One region of the Shewanella sp. ISTPL2 genome, then DNA from elsewhere that is predicted to be linked to it. Evidence: riboswitches for the same ligand, from Rfam matches in the RefSeq annotation. Region 1 holds a riboswitch; the other holds the start of a gene.
What was found. A riboswitch is a leader RNA that binds a small molecule or an ion and turns the genes downstream of it on or off. The one in region 1 is predicted to bind cyclic di-GMP.
Positions count from the first base shown of each region.

Region 1 (7,947 bases):
AATTACAGCGAGTGGGCAGTGATAAGAGCCTAAAAGTGAATACTCGGATTATTGCTGCCACTAATCGAATTTTGCACCAAGAGGCAACGGAAGGGCGCTTTCGTTTCGATCTTTACCATAGGTTGAGCGTATTTCCTATCCACGTAGCACCATTAAGAGAGCGTGGGCAAGATATTGTTATGCTGACAGGTTTTTTTCTTGAACGTTGTAAAGCGAAGTTAGGACTCACCCATATCAATATCACACCCGCAGCGCAGCAGTTATTAGAGCAATATACATGGCCGGGTAATGTGCGTGAGCTAGAGCATGCGATACACAGGGCTGCGGTGTTGGCGAAAGCCGAGCTAAAAACGGCTTATATCAGCTTAAGTGATAAACATTTTCAGCTCGATTCTTTGATGAATCAAGCACACAGAACAGTCGACGAAGATAGGCCATCAGATGCCGCAACGCTAGCCAGTGAATTAGCATTTAGGTCTGAGTCGGCCTGTCGTGAGGGACAATCGCAAGATAATTCCAGTGTTATGCTGGGGCTTAAGGCTGCGACGGAGAGATATCAGCGTCAACTTATTCGTCAAGTTTTAGCCGCGAATCAACAAAATTGGGCTGCGTGTGCAAGAATATTGCAAATCGATACAGGTAATTTGCACCGACTTGCAAAACGGTTAGGTTTAAAAGAATAAAATATTGCGTGAAGAAATTTTATTCTGCAGCAAAACCCCTGCCTCGATTCTTAGAAGAACAGTGTTGCTACGCCTAAGAGTGCGAACAATACGGCGCAGCCACGATGTATCCACAACATAGGCAATTTTTCAGCGCTGAAGTGGCCTGCGATCACTACGGGTACGTTAGCAAGCAGCATGCCTAAGGTTGTGCCAGCAACCACCATAGTTAATGAATCGTATTTTGCGGCTAATACCACAGTTGCGATTTGCGTTTTATCCCCCATTTCGGCGATAAAAAACAGAATAAAGGTGGCGAGAAAGGGGCCCATTTTATAGAAACGGCTCTCTTCTGCATCGACTTTATCGGGGATTAACACCCAAAGAGCGATCGCAAAGAATGACGCAGCCACTAAATAACGTGCAAGATCAGGGCTTACCCAGTTAATGGCCCATTGACCAATCCAAGCTGCGGCAAAATGGTTAAATAATGTCGACAGCAAAATACCTAAAATAATGGCGGTTTTATTTTTAAATCTTGCGGCGAGGATTAGTGCAAGCAATTGAGTTTTATCACCAATTTCGGCGATAGCAACCGTAAAGGTTGAGGCAAGTAGGGCTTCCAAGTGTGATCCTTTAGGGGTGGTTATGACATAAGCACAATAAACCGTCCACCCCTAGGTGCGGTAATTGTGCTCAGGTCTTGCTGGGCAAATCTATTATTTGCTGTGAACACCATGGCATGTTGCCAAGTATGTTGATGTTCACCCTAGATGACGATGGCTCGAAATCCAGTTAGCTACTCCCCCGAAGCGAGGTGGGCATTATACCTAGGTAAGATTTAGTTTCAAGCACGAGTTTATAACAGTAGGTGCTGATAAATGTTTGACAGGTGTCAGAAAAATACCGATTCACATTCTGTAACTTAATGAATATAAATGAATTATTTTTTGACAACGTTGTCTTTTGTTGCTAATTTAGCCAAGTCATTTCTACTTGGTTACATACTGTTAACTCGTAGTGACTCAATGATAACGACTGTATTTGGCAAACTAATTGAAAAGTTAGGACGCAAAGCTTCCGGTCTAAGGTTGTAAATGGATTTTTTAGTGAACTAAGATAGCGGAGTTGCCGCAGAATTCGATTTCTGTGAAAGATAAACGACTGCTGTTTAATGCTGTTGTTTGCCCAAATACCACTTTTATATCTAAGCCTATCATTATGTTTAGGATGATAGGCAATCAATGGAGTGCATTAAAGTGGCAAATCCTACTGTTTTTTCCCCTATTTCTAAATTGAGTTTATTGGCCGCGGCAGTAATGGCGACGAATGCGTTTGTGAGTATCTCTGCGCAGGCGCACGGTTATGTTGTGGCACCTGAATCGCGTTCATATGCCTGTAAAACAGGTAAAAATGCCAATTGTGGTGCGGTGCAATGGGAGCCGCAAAGTGTTGAGGGGCCATCGGGTTTTCCTGAATCAGGTCCTGCTGATGGCAAATTGGCGAGTGCTGGCAATGGTGCTTTTTCACCTTTGGATGAACAAAGTCCGAGCCGTTGGGCAAAGACGGATATTAAAGCGGGCTGGAATAAGTTCAGTTGGCAGTTCACAGCAAACCATGTCACCCGTAATTGGCGTTACTATTTAACTCGCCAAGATTGGAACCCAAACCAAGCTTTGAGTCGAGCGAGCTTTGACTTAGCACCCTTTTGCGTAGTTGATGGTGGTATGGAACAGCCGCCTAAGTTAGTGACCCATGACTGCTACGTGCCAGAAGGTCGCAGTGGTTATCAAGTGATCTTGGCCGTGTGGGAAGTGGGAGATACGACGAATAGTTTCTACAATGCTATCGATGTGAACTTGGGCTCTGGTCCTGTTGTGCCGAGTGAATGGCAAGATGTGGGGGATATCAATCCGTCACTCGATCTAAAAGCAGGCGATAAAGTGATGACCCGGGTGTTTGACGCCAATGGTGAGCAAACGGCTAAGCAAACAGTCATTACCATTAGTGATGCGACTCAAGGTGATAAACAAAATTGGCCTTTCCTATTAGCGAGCGCGATTAATGCCCAGCAGTCCCAGTTAAAAGCGGGACAAAAAAATGCATCGGGTGTGATTGAGCCTGTGTATGGCAAAAACGACATTTTTACAGCGAAAAACTCAGGTATTGAGCGTGTCGAAGTAGGATTTGATTTAGCTCCTGCTCCGGGCAACAGCTTAGAAGTCACTTCACTTGCCGACGATTATCAAATTATCGATGGTGCGGCGAAGGTCAGCTTTGATGTAACCAGTAACGCTGAGATGCTAGTGTCAGCGTATTTGTTTAGCCATGATGGCACCGCGTCAGGTTTTGTGAGCCAAACTGTTAACAATACCAGCGCGAGCTTAGTGTTAGACGTCGTTGAGCCTAAAGCTGGGCATTATCATTTGCAGGTAAAAGCTGAGCCTAAACAAGGTGATGTTATTCAGCAGAACTTTGATCTCTTCTTAAAGGATCAAGCTCCTGCACCAGAAGCTGATTTTGTATTCCCAGCAGGCGTGAAAGGTTACGTTGCAGGTACTACAGTGTTACAGCCTAAAAATGGCAAAGTGTATCAATGTAAGCCATTTCCTTATAGCGGCTATTGCGTGCAGTGGTCGGCTTCTGCCACAGGATTTGAGCCAGGTGTTGGCGCTTCTTGGGCTATGGCGTGGACTGAGCTGTAAATTAACTTTTTGAGCTAACCTAGCTTCAAAAAGGTGTCATTGGGCTTAAACATATCCGTGTGTTTAAGCCCTTTTTGTCTGCATCGGATGGAAAAAGACTGGCTTTATTTTGATTCGAGCCTAATACAAGATTACAGGTATTCTCAACAAAGGTAGCGATTTTGTTGGCTTGTTTATTTTCGTTTATCACAGCGCTATTAAGTTGTTACCGTACCGTTTGCTACCCTTCTTTGTTCACAACTGGCTTGCCCACTGGGTTTGGCTCTGTTAATGTCCCAAACTATCTATTTAATCGATGCTTATATCGGTACATTAATTTGGGCTATCACAATTGAAAGTCATGCCATTTTTCAATAATCGATTTAGTTAGCCTCAATGGCTACTGGGTTGAAACATTCAAAAGCTATTGGGGCCAATTGATCTGCTAGGTCGAGATCTGATTGGATGCTTTAAGTGATGTGTCGCTTATTTCGATTTAAGACGCAAGGCTTTATCGGTTCAAATCTTACTCAAATAAAATAATAATTAATTATTGAACAGGACTATTGTGTGAATTCAAAAATGTTAGGCTCGATCGCCATCGTTGCCGGGACAGCCATTGGCGCAGGTATGTTAGCGTTACCTTTAGCCACAGCGGCTTTAGGTATTATCCCTGCCTTAGTGTTACTCGTCGTTATTTGGGGCGTGTCCGCCTATACCTCATTACTTATGCTCGAAATTAACTTACGCACTGGCGTGGGGGATAACGTGCATGCTATTACGGGTAAGTTACTGGGTAAAAAAGGTCAAATAATTCAAGGTGCTTCTTTCCTGAGTTTATTATTTGCCTTGACCGCGGCTTATCTCACCGGCGGCTCTTCGTTATTAGTGCTTAAAGCGAAGAACATGTTCGATATCGTGCTCGATAATCAAGTCGCAGTGTTGTTATTCACACTGGTGCTTGGTGGCTTTGCGGCGCTAGGTGTTGCTTGGGTCGATAAAGTTTCACGTTTCCTATTTTCGTTAATGATTCTATTGCTCGTGGTGGTGGTATTATTTTTATTGCCCGAAGTCAGTATTGCTAGCATGGCAACGGGTGCGATTGCCGAGTCGATGACCAGCAATTGGATGGCGGCAATTCCCGTGGTGTTTACTTCGTTTGGTTTCCACGTCTGTATCGCCACCTTAGTGCGTTATCTTGATGGCGATGCGGTATCACTGCGTAAGGTGTTGTTAATCGGCTCGACGATCCCACTTGCTTGTTATGTTCTGTGGTTATTGGTGACTTTAGGCACAGTCGGCGGATATGAGGTGAATAGTTTTGAAGGTTCACTACCTTCACTCGTCACGGCATTGCAGGATATTGCTCATACGCCTTGGATCAGCAAATGTATTTCATTATTCGCTGACTTAGCTTTAGTGACCTCATTCCTCGGTGTGACCTTAAGTTTATATGACTTTATCGCCGAATTAACTCGCGCCAAAGAAACGTTTGCCGGCCGTATTCAAACTTGGTTACTGACCTTTATTCCGCCTGTCTTGTGTGCCTTGTATTTGCCTGAAGGCTTTGTGGCGGTACTGGGATTTGCGGCCGTACCATTGGTCGTGATGATCATCTTCTTGCCCATTGTTATGGCACTGCGTCAACGTCAGTCGCAGCTCGGTGGTTATCAAGTGTCTGGCGGATCTGTTGCATTAGTCATTGCAGGCTTGTTAGGTGCCGTGATTGTGGGTGCCCAGCTATTTGTTGGGATCTAATTCATTGCAATTTAGTTTATTGTTATTTCATTGCGATAGGTGAGGCCTTTTAGCGAACGCGGCAGGGTAACTTTGATTAAATGTATTTGCATTGTAAGCGAGTTTTTCAGAGTCTGTTATAGAGAGTGTCGCATGTGATAAAGTCAGGCCCCGGCCTGACTTTTTGCTTTTTAGGTTTTAAAGCGAGTGATGCTGGGTTTTAGCACAGTTATTTAAAATTAAAACAACGCTATTAAAACGAGAAAATGGCCCAGCTTGCGCGTGGCTTCATTCACATAAAACGGACTTAACACAATGAAAAAATGGTTACTCACAGTTGCCGTGGCCGCTAGTTTTGGCGCACAGGCTGACGAAGGTATGTGGCAGCCTCATCAACTGCCTGCAATGGCTGATGAGCTAAAAGCAAAAGGCCTTGAAATTGATGCAAAATCGATTTCTAAACTCACCGAATTCCCGATGAATGCCGTGATAAGCCTCGGCGGTTGCACTGCATCATTTGTATCGCCAAAGGGCCTAGTCGTGACTAACCATCACTGTGCCTATGGGGCCATTCAATACAACTCCACTCCTGAGAAAAATCTGCTGCAGGATGGTTTTTTAGCTAAGACCTTCGCCGATGAATTACCTGCAACCCCTGGCTCACGTGTCTATGTGACTGAAGATGTCACTAATGTCACTGAGCGAGTTAAAAACGGGCTTGAAGGTAAAGTGGGCAGCGCCTTCTATCAAGGCATTGAAAGCCAAGAAAAAGCCTTAGTTGCTGAATGTGAACAAGAAGATGGTTACCGTTGCCAAGTGTATAGCTTTCACGGTGGTCTCGAATATTATCTGGTTAAGCAATTGGAAATCCGTGATGTGCGTTTAGTCTATAACCCAGCCGCGAGCGTGGGTAAATACGGCGGCGACGTAGACAACTGGATGTGGCCACGTCACACAGGCGATTTTTCTTTCTACCGTGCTTATGTATCTAAAGCGGGTAAACCAGCAGAGTTTAGCAGCGACAACGTGCCATACGAGCCAAAAAGTTTCTTAAAAGTCTCGGCTAAAGGTGTGAGTGAGGGTGATTTTGTGATGGTGGCAGGCTACCCTGGTCGCACCAACAGATATCGCACAGCCACTGAAGTTCAAAATGAGTTTGAGTGGGCTTATCCCGAAGGCAAAATGCTGCGTGAACGCTTTATAGAGATCATTAAAGAAACCGCGCCAGAGGGCAGCGACGAGCGTATTAAGTACGAGAGTCAAATTGCTGGCCTTGCAAATTACGCGAAAAACTTCACTTCTATGATCGAGTTTTACGGCAAATCAACCATGTTGGCTGACCGTAAAGCCCTCGAAGCTAAGCTTGCGGCGTGGATTGCCAAAGACAGCAGTCGTGAAGCGAAATACGGTAAAACCTTAGCGGAATTAGATGCCTTGATTGCCAAAGGCAAAACGCATCAAGAGCGTGACATGATCTTAAGCTACATAGGCAGCACGACTATGTTGCCGACGGCGCGCAGCTTATATCGCCTCGCGAACGAGAAACAACTGCCAGATATGCAGCGTGAACCGGGCTTCCAAGATCGTGATATGACACGTCTAAAAGCCAGCATGGAGCGTATTGACCGTCGTTATGCGCCAAGCGTTGATAAAGCGGTATTGCACGACATGCTAAAACGCTACGCCGCACTGCCAGAAGATCAGCGCCTACCCGCATTGGATAAAGCCTTTGGTATCGATAAAAAGTTTAGTGAAGCTAAGCTTTCGAAAACCTTAGATAAAATGTACGCCAAAACTGAGTTAGGTAAGAAAGATGTTCGCCTAGCGTGGATGGATAAATCCGTTGCCGATTTTAAAGCCTCTAAAGATCCTTTCATTCAATTCGCTGTCGCTATGTATGACACAGATATGGCTGAAGAAAAGAAAGAAAAAGAATTAGCGGGTGAACTAATGAAGGTGCGTCCGCAATATATGGATGCCATTATTGCTTACAACCTAGAGCAAGGTAAGCCAGTGTATGCTGATGCTAACTCAAGCTTACGTGTCACGGTTGGTCATGTGAAAGGCTACTCGCCAAAAGACGGTTTAGTGGCTGTGCCATTCACTCGCCTTGAAGGCATAGTGCAAAAGGACACAGGTGTTGACCCATTCGATGCACCAAAGAAAGAGTTAGAGCTGATTAAGCAGAAGCAATATGGTGATTTCTATATGAAATCAATAGATTCTGTACCAGTAAACTTTTTATCAACTTTAGATACTACTGGCGGAAATTCTGGCTCACCGACCTTAAACGGCCGCGCTGAACTCGTCGGCCTATTGTTCGACGGTGTGTATGAAAGCATTATCGGCGGTTGGGCATTTGATAATGAGATTAACCGTTCTATTCATGTCGACAGCCGTTATATGCTGTGGGTAATGAAGTATTTAGATCATGCCGACAATTTATTAGCTGAGATGGAAATCGTTAAGTAATCCATTGCCGCACCAGCAATGGTGCGGCCTATAGTGGCATAGTGAATTTGGATTATCAGCATTCAAGTGCGATTTAGTGATTTAAGAATGCTGAAATAACAAGACAACAAAATAGCGATAAACTCACTGGGTTTATCGCTATTTTTTTGTGCAATGACTGCTGATAGCTGTTGAGATAGCTTCGCTATGGTATTAGCTCACCTTTTTAGCATTAGCGTAACCAGTGGATTGAAAATATATACGCAACATATTTTTTTAGACTGAAATGTGTTGGAAAGTAGTGCCGGAGGACCTGCATCTTTAGTTAGAGTTTTTAGTGGGTTAGCATTGGCAGGTATCCACGCATATAGGTTCGCCATGGCATTGACTCGTCGACACGGTGAATAGAAACC
Region 1 covers NZ_JAAPAV010000001.1:3,550,267-3,558,213, forward strand. Annotated here, with positions in the region: gene norR (nitric oxide reductase transcriptional regulator NorR) at 1-683, shown strand, start outside; gene HUB64_RS15505 (TMEM165/GDT1 family protein) at 734-1,288, opposite strand; cyclic di-GMP riboswitch class I at 1,699-1,798, shown strand; gene gbpA (N-acetylglucosamine-binding protein GbpA) at 1,922-3,367, shown strand; gene HUB64_RS15515 (aromatic amino acid transport family protein) at 3,929-5,104, shown strand; gene HUB64_RS15520 (S46 family peptidase) at 5,399-7,555, shown strand.

Region 2 (7,947 bases), 630 kb from region 1:
GTCGCCAGTGGTGTTGCGCTCATTCTGGCTTTTGGTTGGCTGTATCACAACTTACTTTGCCGCCGGCAATACCCACAAAAGTGGTTTTAATCATTCATCGCCAATAAAAAAGGGCAATTTTAAATTGCCCTACACTTTCTCTAAAATGCAAAATTGGCTGTACTTTGCCTTTAGAACCAACTCAACGCGATACTGATAATCACGCCTGTGATCATCAGTTGCATTAAACAAAAGCCCATAATATCCCGCGCTTTTAAGCCTGCAATCGCCAGCACAGGCAGTGCCCAGAAAGGTTGAATCAAGTTAGTCCACGCATCTCCCCAAGCAACGGCCATTGCGACCCGAGCGACATCAGCACCTAAAGCCTGTGCGGCGGGTAACATAATCGGCGCCTGCACGGCCCATTGGCCACCTCCCGATGGTACAAAAATATTCACAATTCCTGCACTGATAAAGCTCCAAAATGGCAGGCTCTCGGCGCTAGCGATGGCCACAAAACCTTCCGAAATACTTTGAGCTAAACCCGATTGCACCATCACCGCCATAATGCCCGCATAAAAGGGAAATTGGATAACAATCCCTGCGCCGCCCTTAATGGCCTCATTCAAGCTGGTTAATAAACTGCGTGGTGTTTGATGTAACAGTATGGCGAGGAATAAAAATAAGAAGTTCACTAAATTGAGGTTTAAGCTGCCGCCCTGTACCCAAAAGTAATAACCTAAGTATACAAGCCCAGCGCCACCGACGCTCCAGCCGAGTAAACGGCTATTTTCTAACTTATCCGCAGGACGGCTTTCAGGCTGACGCTCGCTCACATTGGCAGGGTTAAGCTCCAACGCCGAAGCTGCGGGTTCGCTGCCTTTGTCATCAAGGGCGCTTGGGTCAACATAAACACTGTCCTTATCTTCAGGCAACATAAAGCGATTCACTAATGGCATGACCACAAACAGAATTGCCACTAACAATAAATTATAACTCGCGAAAATAGTGTCACTGGTAGGGATGATACCGATTTGCGATTCAGAGAAATGCCCCGCCGTCGCTATGGTTAATGGGATCGAACCCGCAAGCCCACCATGCCAAACCACAAAGCCGGAATAGGCGCTGGCGACCAGCAATCGATAATCCACTTTCACTTTGCGAGCTAAGGCTTTGGCAAATAACGCGCCCACCACTAGCCCAAAACCCCAGTTAATCCAACTGGCGGCCAGTGACACCAAAGTCACTAAAATAATGGTTTGTGGTGCCGACTTAGCCAATCCAGCAATGGCATCGAGCAGCTTTTTAATCGGCGGCGAGCTTGCCAACATAAATCCTGCCACCAGCACTAACAGCATCTGCATCGAAAAACTTAACAGCGTCCAAAAACCATCGCCCCAATAATTGATGACTTCCAGCGGGGTTTTATGTTCAGCGACCACAGCAGCAATTAATACGACTAAGGTAAGTAAAAGCACGAAAATATAAGGATCGGGTAGATATCGGTCGACGAGTTTGACCAGAGGTTTTGCCGCTTTGTTTAACATAGACTTTCCTTGTTTATTATCTGAACTAAAACGTCAACACGCCCTAGTTCTTATTTGTTTTTATTGAATTTTTATTGAGTCTTAAGCCCACAGATTAAGCGATCTCTAAAGCAGGATAAAGTCTTGAGGGAGTTTTTAACGGTTTGAACTGGTAGCACCAGATATCCCGCTCAACGCACACGCGAGTGCCGATAGCATCTGATGCTAAAAAACTGATAATATGGCAAAAATTAACTAAGGTGCTCTTTATATGAAAATGTTACTTGCCGTTGTGGTGATTGCTGGGGTGATTTTTTACTTCTTTACCTCGATGAATGGCCAAAAAGCCGCCCAAGAAAATATCCGTTTAGGCAATGAGTTTTTAACACAAAACAAAACCAAAGAAGGTGTGATTACCACAGCTTCAGGTTTGCAATATCAAGTATTAACTCAGGGCGATGGCACAGTTCATCCTAAAGCCAGCGATACAGTGACAGTCCATTATCATGGCACTTTGATTGACGGTACTGTGTTTGACAGTTCGGTTGATCGCGGCGAACCCATCGCATTTCCGCTTAATAGGGTAATTAAAGGTTGGACTGAGGGCGTACAGCTGATGGTTGTTGGCGATAAAATGCGGTTTTTTATTCCCAGTGAACTCGCCTACGGTAACCGTAGCACGGGCAAGATTGGTGGTGGTTCTGTGTTAATTTTTGATGTGGAACTGCTTAAGATTAATTAAATCAGTCTTCAATGAGTCTGTCTTAACGCATTCGGCTGTATTCATAAAAAAACCTTTCGCTTAATAAAGAAAAAAGCCCTGAATCTTCGCAGGGCTTTATTTTTTAACCAATAATATCAAAATTTTGGATGATTACTGGCAGGTTGCCGCGCCAATATCAACCCATACTGCTGCAACACCCGGTACATCACCTTTAGTCCAGTAACTCGCCTTCCAAACACGACCGTTATAGCGAGTAGTTTGACCGCCGTTATACACCACACCCGCATCCCAACCGAGATCAACTTGGCTGAGTAGCTGCCATTGGTCTGCGATGCGAGATGGCGTATTACCCTGCGTCCAATACTTTGCTTTCCATACCAACTGACTATGACTCACAGTATCGCCCGTGTTATACACCACACTGGTTTGCCAAGCAGGATAGTTACCGGCATTGGGATCGGTTGCATCGCACCCACCACCTACCACTTTTGGCGTCACAGTCAGATTCGTCGATGCGCTTGCATCTAAGGCACCATCGGAAACCAGCACGCTCAAACCATAGAGGGTCGCTTCGGTAACATTGGGGCCAGTAACTACTAACGTGGCACTATTTTGCCCGGTTGCCGACACGCCTGCGGGCACAGTCCAAGCGTAGGTTAAGGCATCACCATCTGCATCGGAGGCACTCGCTACTATACTGACGGTTTTACCCGCTTCAACTGTCGCAGTCGGAGCCAGAGTCACTACAGGTGCTTGATTAGGCGTATCAGCCTTGTTGGTTACTGTCACTGAATCTGTGGCAGATAATCCTTCAGGATCGGTGACTTTAAGGCTAAAACCATAGACGACATCGGCAGATGTTGCACCCAATTGAATCGCCGCATTCGCCATATCCGCGTTTGCGATGGTAATAGTTGGGCCAGACACTTGCGTCCAAAGATACGTCAGCGCGTTATTCTCAGGATCGCGCGAACCGCTACCATTGAGCGTCACATCGGCGGGACCGGTGACATTCACATCCGCGCCCGCATTGGCAATGGGCGCTTTATTCACTGGCGGAGTGGTGCCTTCACCATGACCTAAACCTTCGTGCATGGCATTCAGAATGTCACCATTATCGGCATCAAGTTCCCACGCAAAAAGCCCACCAAGTTGATTAGAAAGCACATATTGCCCCTTGGCTTTAACTGAACGAGCATCATCGAAAGTGATTAAATCGCCAGTAGATGCCTTGAACAGTGATGGCGCCTCGGCCGTTTCGTCGTAACTGTAAGTCCAACCGCTCCCCATGTACTCGTTCGCTATCTGACGATAATCCACCACACCAGCTTCCCAAGTACCTTTCACTTTGCCCGTTGCCGTCCCCGTGAAAGGATTATTACCACTGTAGCCATTCACACCTGTCCAGCCGCGGCCATACATAGCGGCACCGACCACAATTTTCCCTGGGGTCACACCTTGGCCTAACAGCGCATTAACGCCATTAGCTGTGGTGTAACGGGTATTGGGATCCCAACTTGCTTCATACAGATTGGTTTGATGACCGAGTTCAGTATTAGTCCAACCACCATTAAAGTCGTAACTCATCAAGAAGATGTAATCCATGTACTGCTGAGCAGCCTGATAATCGACTTTTTGAATTTTATCGTCACCTGCGCTAATCGCTGAGGTCAGCTCATAGGTACGACCCGTTTCGGCGCTTAGTTCATCAAGCATCGCCCGCAGTTCACGCATCAGAGTCACATAGGTTTCACCGTCATTGGCATTACCTAAATTTGGGTTAGCGCCATTCCCCCCTGGAAATTCCCAGTCGATATCAACGCCATCGAAGAATTTCCATGTCTGTAGAAACTCTTTCACCGAAGCGACAAAGATATCGCGCTTGGTTTTATCACCGAAGAAAAAGAAGGGATCCGAGAGGGTCCAACCACCGACCGAAGGTAAAATCTTCAAATCTGGATGTGCTTGCTTAAGTGCCATCAATTGACCAAAGTTACCTTTGTAAGGATCTGAATGCTCACTCACTCCCGCCTGCGGTATTTGAATCGCTGCCCAAGGATCGTGAATCGCAACTTTAAAATCACCACGACCACTACAGGCACGTTGCAACGCTTCGAAACTGCCTTCGATTTCTTTCAAGCTATCATTGATGCCATCACCACCACAAATTGGGGTAAAGCCATATAAAATATGGGTTAAGTTTTGCGCAGGTATCTTATCGACCGGGAATTTACGACCGTATACGCCCCATTCGACAAAGTAACCTCCCACCACTTTGCCTGATTTATTAGCATAGGGACGGTTGTTTTCTTTTAGGGGAGCATTGAGTGGCACTAAATGGCTGCCGTCGGTATCAGCCACGAGGATTTGTTTAGCATCACTCGCCGTACAGCCATCGCTGTTACACAGTTGTACTTGCATCTGATAACGGCCGCCCTTGTTCACCTTAAAGTTAGCGGTTCCCGACGCGCCAGATGGGCCTTCCCAAACTACATTGCCGCTGAGTAACACTTGGGCTCTATTGCCCACATCGCCACTCCAAAGGTTCCAACTGACGGAGACATCGGCGGCATCTTTCACCGTAACTAATTGATTGTAAGCGGTAGCCGCTTGATTCACTTCAATAATAGCGAACTTAGTTTCGCCCCAACCTAAAGTCGGTTTACCGGGTGCAGCTGCAAAAACGCTGGCACTGATGGTAGATGCCAGCGCTGATGCCACTAGCAAGGCTGATGTTGAAATTTGAGTCTTGAACATGAGATATCCCTATTGAATTTTTATATGAATCAATAAGGCAAACAAAGCGTAGACAGGAAACAGCACTCTCTTAAAACCATGCAAAACGACTGACAACTGCACGAAGAAAAACCTGTGGTATCCCCGCTATCATAGGTACAGACGAACCCTTAGACCGGAGGCTTTGCGTCCCAGTTTTTCAACTGGTTTGCCTTTTACACACAATGACAACGTTGTCATTGTAAATGTCAGCATAAGCGTAAGCGCAATAAAATTGCAACAAGATATTATCAACTGTGTTATTGGCCAAAATCGTAAATAGAACTAGTCATCTGATAAGAAAGGAATTATGCAAATTCAACTATCACTAATATTTACTTTGGATAATAAGGATTATCTGAATACTTTAAGAATAAAAAAAACAGGACTCGATATGCCAAAGACATCACAAGTCCTGCTTTATATTTCACAATTTACGTCGCTTATGCAGCTAAAACTCAATCACTAAACATTCATGGCGCAAACCATTGTCGAACAACATGATGATCCTTATGCGCGGGGCATTTATGATCCTTATGCACGGGGTTATTTATGATCCTTATGCACGAGGATAGTCCCTTGCGAGCATCACTGATAAACCGCGGCAAACCAAGGTTTCCATATCATCGACACGATTGATTTTCATCTCAGCTAAGGGCGCGCTCAATGCCATTTGCTTTAAGCTTTCGAGGCAGCCTTTGTAGTAAGGAGCGCTATTCATCATACCGCCAGCAAGCCAAATTCGATTAGGATTAAATAAATTAACCGCCCACGCTAATCCCATGCCGAGATAACTGCCCGCGCGATATAAATCATCCTGAGTGGAGATTTTGCGGCTGCGCACTGAATCGCCACTGGCCAGTTGCTCTAAACTAAACTCGCCAGATTCTGTCATCACGCGACAAGGCCCCAACTCCCCCGCCACGCCCGTCGCTCCCGTAAAGACTTGTCCATTAAAGGCAATAGACATACCGATCCCAGTGCCGCACATGACCAATAACTCACAGGCATATTTCGCATCACAAGTCGCTTGCATACCCGCATCGATATCGTTGCAGATAAACTTAAGCTCACCCTGGGTTTTGACTGTATCGAAGCTCAATCCATTGAGTCCAGGTAAAGATTTACAAGAAACCAAACGATTATTTTGTACCAGTCCAGGTACGGCAATCGCTAGTTGGTAATGCTGTAAATCATAATCACGTTCAAACGCCGCGATTTGATTATTTAACTCTTCAATTTTAAAACCTTCACCTGTGGGGATTTTATATTGTTCTGTATGTCCCGCGAGCTGAAGTTCGAACAGGGCTTTGGTACCGCCCACATCTATTGTTAGTATTTGCATCGCTTACTCCACTGATACATGTGCCCCACTCTGACCCCGAGTAGAGATGGCAAATGTTAGCATAGGGTCCAAATGTTAGCGATTGAATAAAACTTAAGTTGCTAATTTGTAAGGAACAAGTCCTAATTAAAACATGACCAACCTTTTATTTAATTCACTTTTCATGCTCAAAATCACATAAATAAATTAACAACACCCCCCATAACCTCAAGCGTCTTACCTGCACAAATTCACGATTGTATACAAAATCCTTTATTCGCTACCCTTGCATCTAGCGCTAGACTTGCGATAATCCGAGCCGGTTAAAACTCAAATCAACATATACCCAAGCTACCTGAAGATACGAGTTTCAGAGCGCCTAGGGTGCTTCAATTCAAGGCGTATCAATGACAGAATGTCGGCTACCTTTTGAATTGATGCAACACGGAAGTGAAGTGCCCTAGACGCTCCGTCCCGGCGGTTTTTAACGCACTTTATACTGCGTTGGTTATTTTTAACTTAGCCCACTAGGTCTGCAAATAACCGCCTTGCCTAAAGTGCGTTAAATTACCGCTGAATCCTGCATCTTCAGGTTGTTTGGGTATAAACCATTCATCCTTAGGCGATCTTCGCCTACCGACTCGCATAGCATGCCAGTCTCTATTGGAGCCCTTATGTCACAATCAATCGCTAACCGTCTCGGTGCTATTCGTAACGAATTAACATCTGCTAATCTCGATGCTTTTATTATTCCCCGTGCCGACGAATATCTGGGCGAATATGTGCCAGCACATAACGAACGTTTGTACTGGGCAACCAACTTTACCGGTTCGGCGGGTATGGCTATCGTATTGAAAGATAAAGCCGCAATATTTACCGATGGCCGCTATACGGTTCAAGTTCGTTTACAAGTCGATGCCACATTTTTCAGTTATGAAAGCCTAACCGATACACCACAAATTGAGTGGTTATGTGACACGCTACCAGCAGGGTCTCGCGTTGGTTTCGATGCGCGCTTACACACCTTAGCTTGGTATGAAAATGCCAAAGCAACCTTAAATAAATCCCAAATCGAATTAGTGGCAGTTGAACAAAATCCTATCGATTTGCATTGGCAGAATCGGCCAGCACAGTCGAACGCGCCTATCACTTTGTTTAGCAACGAGAGTGCTGGTAAAACCAGCCTGCAAAAACGCATTGAAATTGGTGCATTAGTAAAAAAAGCCGGTGGTGATGTCGCCTTAATCGCCGCCTTAGATTCTTTCTGCTGGCTACTCAATATTCGCGGCAATGATGTACCACGCCTGCCCGTTGTACTCGGCAGTGCCCTGCTCCACGCCAATGGCGATATGCAGCTTTTCACCGATTTAAGCAAACTCCCAGAGGGCATTGAGGAGCATGTTGGTGCTGGCGTAAGCTTTAAGGACGAGGCATCTCTTGCCGATACACTCGCCAGCATGCAGGATGTAAAACTACTTGCCGATCCGAATTCTGCAAACGCTTGGGCACAAAACATTGCCCGTGAGGCAGAAGCAAAATTAATTGCTGGAATCGATCCTGTCGCTTTACCTAAAGCGCAGAAAAACGCCTCAGAACTGGCCGGCATGCGTGCCTGTCAT
Region 2 covers NZ_JAAPAV010000001.1:4,178,494-4,186,440, reverse strand. Annotated here, with positions in the region: gene HUB64_RS18430 (HPP family protein) at 1-90, shown strand, start outside; gene HUB64_RS18425 (short-chain fatty acid transporter) at 171-1,526, opposite strand; gene HUB64_RS18420 (FKBP-type peptidyl-prolyl cis-trans isomerase) at 1,777-2,247, shown strand; gene HUB64_RS18415 (glycosyl hydrolase family 18 protein) at 2,380-4,986, opposite strand; cyclic di-GMP riboswitch class I at 5,100-5,188, opposite strand; gene HUB64_RS18410 (ROK family protein) at 5,564-6,349, opposite strand; gene HUB64_RS18405 (aminopeptidase P family protein) at 7,003-7,947, shown strand, end outside.
Region 2: it holds a riboswitch for cyclic di-GMP, as region 1 does, so the genes downstream of both, HUB64_RS18415 (glycosyl hydrolase family 18 protein) here and gbpA (N-acetylglucosamine-binding protein GbpA) in region 1, are expected to answer to the same signal.